Regions from separate parts of the Streptomyces sp. NPDC005374 genome, predicted to be linked through region 2. Evidence: predicted binding sites of a transcription regulator. Region 2 holds the regulator's gene; the other holds the start of a gene.

Region 1 (3,389 bases), on a different contig from region 2:
GACGGACCGCTCCAGGGTGCGGACGCCCGCCTCACGCGTGTACTCGCCGGCGAGCTTGCGCAGGGCGCTCTCGTCGATGACGACCTCGTCCTTGGCGAGCCCCGCCCGCTCCAGCTGACGCGGCAGCAGGTGGTCACGGGCGATGACGATCTTCTCGTCCTCGGTGTAGCCGTCGAGGCGGACCAGCTCCATACGGTCGAGCAGGGCCTCCGGGATGGCTTCCAGGACGTTCGCCGTCGCCAGGAACACGACGTCGGACAGGTCGAGCTCGACCTCCAGGTAGTGGTCGCGGAAGGTGTGGTTCTGCGCCGGGTCCAGGACCTCCAGGAGGGCCGCCGCGGGGTCGCCGCGGAAGTCGGAGCCCACCTTGTCGATCTCGTCGAGCAGGACCACCGGGTTCATCGACCCGGCCTCCTTGATGGCCCGTACGATCCGGCCGGGCAACGCGCCGACGTACGTCCGCCGGTGTCCGCGGATCTCCGCCTCGTCCCGCACACCGCCGAGGGCGACGCGGACGAACTTGCGGCCCATGGCGTGCGCGACGGACTCGCCGAGGCTGGTCTTGCCGACGCCGGGAGGCCCGACGAGGGCGAGCACGGCACCGCCGCGCCGGCCGCCGACGACACCGAGTCCGCGGTCGTTACGGCGCTTGCGGACCGCCAGGTACTCGGTGATCCGCTCCTTCACGTCCTCCAGGCCCGCGTGCTCGGCGTCGAGGATCTCCTTGGCGCCCTGGATGTCGTACGCGTCCTCGGTCCGCTCGTTCCAGGGGAGTTCGAGGACGGTGTCCAGCCAGGTCCGGATCCACGACCCCTCGGGCGACTGGTCGGAGGACCGCTCCAGCTTCTCGACCTCCTTGAGCGCGGCCTCCCGCACCTTCTCCGGCAGGTCGGCGGCCTCCACACGCGCGCGGTAGTCGTCGGACTCCTCACCGTCCTGCTCGCCGTTGAGTTCGCGCAGTTCCTTGCGTACGGCTTCCAGCTGACGGCGGAGCAGGAACTCCCGCTGCTGCTTGTCGACGCCCTCCTGGACGTCCTTGGCGATGGTCTCGGCGACGTCCTGCTCGGCGAGGTGGTCGCGCAGTTGTCCGGTGGCGAGCTTGAGGCGGACGACCGGGTCGGCGGTCTCCAGGAGTTCGACCTTCTGCTCGGTGGTCAGGAAGGGCGAGTAACCGGAGTTGTCGGCAAGGGCGGAGACGTCGTCGATGGCCTGGACGCGGTCGACGACCTGCCAGGCGCCGCGCTTGCGCAGCCAGGCGGTGGCGAGGGCCTTGTACTCCGTGACCAGTTCGGTGACATGGCCGGGAAGCGGTTCGGGAACGGTCTCGTCGACCCGGGTCCCCTCGACCCAGAGGGCGGCGCCCGGGCCGGTCGTCCCGGCACCGATCCTCACCCGGCCCCGGCCGCGGATGAGAGCGCCCGGGTCGCCGTCGGCCAGCCGGCCGACCTGCTCGACGGTGCCGAGCACACCGGTGCTCGCGTAGGTCCCGTCGATGCGCGGCACCAGGAGGACCTTCGGCTTCCCGATTTCCGAGCGGGCAGCGGCCTGAGCGGCCTCCACCGCGGCGCGTACGTCGGCGTCGTTCAGGTCGAGCGGAACCACCATTCCGGGCAGCACGACCTCGTCGTCGAGCGGCAGCACAGGCAGAGTGAGCGGTGTGGACGTCGAAGCCATGATCTCCCCTTCGGCATGCAAGTTGAGCTATGCCGACTCAATGCACGTGAGCCTCCGAATGTTCCCCGCCCAACTCCCTGTTCGCTGTGGGCGATCACGACTGCCGGAATCGGCGCTTCGCCGCCTATCGTGAGCACGGTAATAGACGAAGATGCTCATCAGTCATTACAGGGGGTCTCGTGAGCGGGATCGTACGGGCATGGGTGGACGGCTGGGTCCTGTCCCGCGGGGCCGCCCCGCCTCAGCGGGAGCCGTGGGGCTTCACGGTGGATGTCGGCCTCACCGCACAGGTGTCGCGCCACGTCTTCGATGCGCTGGGCGACGACGTGGACGAGACGGTCGTGCGCAAGGTGGCGGACGGAGTGACGGGGACCGGCGTGTGGCTCAAGGTGTTCCAGAGCCCGGCGGTGGTCGGGGGCTGGCTGGGCGAGGGCTGGTGGGTGGACCCGGAGCCGGGCTACCTGATGACGGTCCCGCTCGCGGCGGCGGAGACCGGGGGTACGTCCGTCCCGGACGGTTACCGGATGCGCACCTGGTCCGTCGGCCGGGTCACGCGCCTGCTCGTCGTCGCGCCGGACGGCTCCCTCGCTGCGCGCGGCCAGGTCACCCCGACCGGTGCGACCGCCGTCTTCGACCAGATAGAAACCGCCCCCGCCCAGCGGCGCCGGGGCCTGGGCAGCATCGTCATGCGCACGCTCCAGGCCACGGCGGCCGCCGAGGGAGCCGGGACCGGCGTCCTCGCGGGAACGCCGCCGGGGCGGGCTCTGTACGAGTCTCTGGGCTGGCATGTGCAAGCTCCGCTCACCAGTGCGAAGTTCATGGGACCGGACGCCGGGTGACCGTCCGTGGCCGCCCGTGGGGAACCCGGAGGCGGCTGCCTGCGGTGCTCCCCTCCGGCCGCACGTCGGACAACGCCTTGCCGCTCCTCGCTCTTCCCGGCGGTGCGGCAGGCCCTAGCGGGCCGAGGGCACCTGCCGGGCGCGGTGCCGGCGCCGTACCAGCGGCCAGGTCGCGACACCGATCGCCAGGGCGATCAGATGGCCCCAGTTGGTCATCGGGTCGGTGAAGGCGATCAGGTCTGTCACCAGCGTCCAGGTGAAGAGAGCGAGCAACGGCCACCGCAGCCACGGCCTGAGCAGCCCGGTCAGCGCGCCGAGGCTCGCGGCCACGCCGAAGCTGACGCCGTAGTCCAGGCGGTGCAGTGAGCTGGCGGGGAGGTGCCCGACCAGGACCGCGAGCCCGATGGGGAGTTCGGTGGCGAGGGTCGCCCCCACGTGCCCGAGGAGGAAGACCCCTGCCGTGCGCACGCCCCCGATCCGCCGTTCCAGTGCGGTGAGGACGAACAGGAGGGCGAGGGCGTACGGCGAGAGGATCCCGCCGGCGATCCAGAGCGCGCTGGCGAGCAGCACCAGTACGGGCGTCCGCACGAGGTGCGCGACATCGGTGCTGGAGCCCTGGTGCAGGGTGTGCACGAGAGTGGGGTCCAGGTGCGCGGCGACCAGGGAGACGGCGGTCAGGACGGCGCCGTAGCCGAAGGTGAACGGTGTTCCGGTGGGGGTGGGGAGCAACCGCCACACGCGGGGGACGCGCACCCGGCGGGCCGGGGCCGCCGGCGCCGCTTCCGGCGGCTCGACGGTGACCACCGTGCCGCTCCGCTGCCGGGGCATGCCGTCGAGCAGCCCGGCGGCATCCGGAAAGCAGGCGTCCGCGGCAGG
Region 2 (3,389 bases):
GATCAAGAAGGCGTACCGCAAGCTCGCCCGCGAGTTCCACCCGGACGCCAACAAGGGCAACGCCAAGGCCGAGGAGCGCTTCAAGGAGATCTCCGAGGCGAACGACGTCCTCGGTGACTCCAAGAAGCGCAAGGAGTACGACGAGGCCCGCACGCTCTACGGCAACGGCGGCTTCCGTCCGGGGCCGGGCGGCGCGGGCGGCTCCTTCAACTTCGACCTGGGCGACCTCTTCGGAGGCGGCGCCCAGGGTGGGGGCCAGCAGGGCGCGGGCGGCTTCGGCGGCGGCATCGGAGACGTCTTCGGGGGCCTGTTCAACCGCGGCAGCTCCGGCACCACGCGGGTGCAGCCCCGGCGCGGCCAGGACATCGACACCGAGGTCACCCTCAGCTTCACCGAGGCGATCGAGGGTGCGACCGTTCCGCTCCGGATGTCCTCGCAGTCGCCCTGCAAGGCGTGTTCGGGCACCGGCGACGCCAACGGCAACCCGCGCGTGTGTCCGACCTGTGTCGGCACCGGGCAGGTGGCCCGCGGTTCGGGCGGCGGCTTCTCGCTGACCGACCCGTGCCCGGACTGCAAGGGCCGCGGGCTGATGGCGGAGAACCCCTGCGAGATCTGCAAGGGCTCCGGGCGGGCGAAGTCCTCCCGGACCATGCAGGTCCGCATCCCGGCGGGCGTCTCCGACAACCAGCGGATCCGGCTGCGCGGCAAGGGAGCGCCCGGCGAGCGCGGCGGACCCTCGGGCGACCTGTACGTCACGGTGCACGTCGACGCCCACCCCGTCTTCGGCCGCAAGGACGACAACCTCACGGTGACCGTCCCGGTGACCTTCTCGGAGGCGGCGCTGGGCGGCGAGGTCCGGGTCCCGACGCTCGGCGGACCGGCGGTGACACTGAAACTGCCCCCGGGCACCCCCAACGGCCGCACCATGCGGGCGCGGGGCAAGGGCGCGGTCCGCAAGGACGGCACCCGGGGCGATCTGCTGGTCACCGTCGAGGTGAGTGTCCCGACCGAGCTGTCGGGGAAGGCTCGTGACGCGCTGGAGGCGTATCGCGAGGCGACCGCGGGTGAGGATCCGCGGGCGGAGCTGTTCCAGGCCGCGAAGGGAGCTTGATTCGAGTGGACGGCCGTCGACGCAATCCGTACGAACTGACGCAGGAGACCCCGGTCTACGTCATCTCGGTGGCGGCCCAGCTCTCCGGCCTGCACCCGCAGACCCTGCGCCAGTACGACCGTCTCGGCCTGGTCTCTCCCGACCGCACCGCCGGGCGGGGCCGCCGCTACTCGGCCCGTGACATCGAACTGCTGCGCACCGTCCAGCAGTTGTCGCAGGACGAGGGCATCAACCTCGCCGGAATCAAGCGCATCATCGAGCTGGAGAACCAGGTCGCCGCGCTGCAGTCGAGGGTGGCCGAGCTCCAGGCCGCCGTCGAGGGTGCCGCCGCGGCCATCCAGCAGCGCGAGGCGGCGGTGCACGCGTCGTACCGCCGCGACCTGGTGCCGTACCAGGAGGTCCAGCACACCAGTGCGCTGGTGGTGTGGCGGCCGAAGAAGGCCAAGGACTAGGCGTCACCAGGCAGCTGTGCGAAGGGGCCCGGAGATCTCTCCGGGCCCCTTCGCCGTGCTCACCCGGACGCCGTGCCGCCGACCGGTGCGGTGACCGCCCAGCCGCCCGCGGGCAGGGTCTCCGTGCCGTCGGCCAGGACGCCGGTCACCCAGTAGTAGGAAGTGGTGCCGCGCCGCGCTCCGGTGTCGAGGTACTGCGAGGCGGTGCCGTCGAGCTCGGCGATCCGCTCGTACGAGGAGGTGGCGGGGTTCCAGCGGTGGACGCGGTAGCCCTGCGCGGAGCCCCCGGACCACGTGAGCAGGTTGCCCTCGTCGCCCCGGGCCTCCTGTACCAGGAGGTCCAGCGGCGAACCCTCGGGCGTCGCCACGCTCGGCGTCATGTCGAGTTCGGTGACGACCACGGCGCTGGGCCGGTCCTCGCTCCACTGGACGGCGGAGTTGTTCTCGTCGTCCACGGCATCCATGAAGAAGCAGACCTCGTCACCGTCCGGGAGGGTGGGGTACGAGTAGGACGTCCTGTCCGGCGAGACGTCTCTCACCGAGCTGCCGTAGCAGTACCGTTCGTCCTCGTCGACCACGAGCTCGCCCCGGTAGACCTTGTAGTACCGCAGGTCCGTCGCCGGGCTCTTGTCCCAGTTCAGTTCGAAGCCGTACTCGGTCGGGGTCACGTCGAGGCCGGTGACGAGCGGCGGCGGGTCGTTGTCCCAGATCCGGCCCTGGTACGGCGCGGACCGGGCGGACTCGTTGCCCGCCGCGTCCAAGGCGCTGACGCGGTAGTAGTAGGCCGTGCTCTCCGCGGCCGAGGTGTCCAGGTAGGAGAGCTGGTCGGTGCGGCCCACGGCGGTGTACGTGCCGCTCTCGCTTGCCGCCCGGAAGACGCGGTAGGCCGTCGCGTCCGTGACCTGGTCCCACGCGACCTTCATGCCGCCGGTACCGGCACCGCCCGGCCGCACCTCGCCGGACGCGCCCGTGACGGTGGGCACGCCCGGGGCGATCCGGTCGACGGTGGTCACCGGCTGGTCGGCGGTGCCCGACGACTCGTTGCCGGCCTTGTCGTAGGCGCGCAGCTCGTAGTAGTAGGTCTCGCCGGTCACCGGCAGGGTGCTGTCGGTGTACGAGGTGAGGGCGGTCGTCGCGAGCGGGACGGACGGGAAGGACGAGCCCTTGAGCCGCCGGTGGACCCGGTACCCGGCCAGGTCCATCTCCTGGTTCTTCGCCCAGGTCAGCTTCGCCTTGCCGGTGGCCTTGTCGTACGTCACCGAAGGGCCGGTCGGGACAAGGGGTCTGACCTTGTCCACGTCGGCGGAGGTGCGCGGCGTGTACGTCACCTTGACCTTGGCGGTGCCGGTCCAGTTGGCGTAGTCGATGCGGAGGGTGTGTTTGCCGGACGGGATCGTCACGTTCGCGGTCTTCTTCACCGTGGTCGAGACGTTCTTCCACAGGTCGATCTTGCGGACGCCGTCGACGTACACGCGGATGCCGTCCAGGCCGGTGGCGTTGAGTGCGAAGGGGCCGCCGGAGCCGAAGTCGCGGGTCACGGTCCAGCGGACGCCGAAGGTGTCCTTCGGGAGGCCGGAGGCGGGGGCGCCGCTCCAGCTCTCGTCGACCGCGCTGTCGCAGTCCGTCTTCTTCGGGGTGCCGGCGAAGGACGTGTTCGCGAAGAACTGGCGCTTGAACACCGGGGAGGCGCACGATACGGCCGCGGAGGCGGGGGCCGTCGCCACCGCGAGGAGGCCGCCGGCGGTGGCGAGCACGGCGGCGGCGGCTGTCGCCGGGGCCGTGCGTCTGGCTGACTTCATTCGATCCTCTGGTCGTACGGGGAACAG

Evidence for each region. The regulator HspR, encoded in region 2, represses chaperone genes until heat shock. The targets are predictions, from matches to a motif close to TTGAGNNNNNNNNNCTCAA.
Region 1: lon (endopeptidase La) is a predicted target of HspR. The motif match lies at 1,697-1,715, and genes of this name have one in related genera.

Annotation. Positions count from the first base shown of each region.
Region 1 covers NZ_JBIAKA010000001.1:157,436-160,824, forward strand. The annotation lists gene lon (endopeptidase La) at 1-1,674, opposite strand, end outside; gene ACFYRX_RS00790 (GNAT family N-acetyltransferase) at 1,854-2,513, shown strand; gene ACFYRX_RS00795 (rhomboid-like protein) at 2,628-3,389, opposite strand, start outside.
Region 2 covers NZ_JBIAKA010000009.1:354,879-358,267, reverse strand. The annotation lists gene dnaJ (molecular chaperone DnaJ) at 1-1,111, shown strand, start outside; gene ACFYRX_RS24865 (heat shock protein transcriptional repressor HspR) at 1,117-1,563, shown strand; gene ACFYRX_RS24860 (fibronectin type III domain-containing protein) at 1,623-3,362, opposite strand.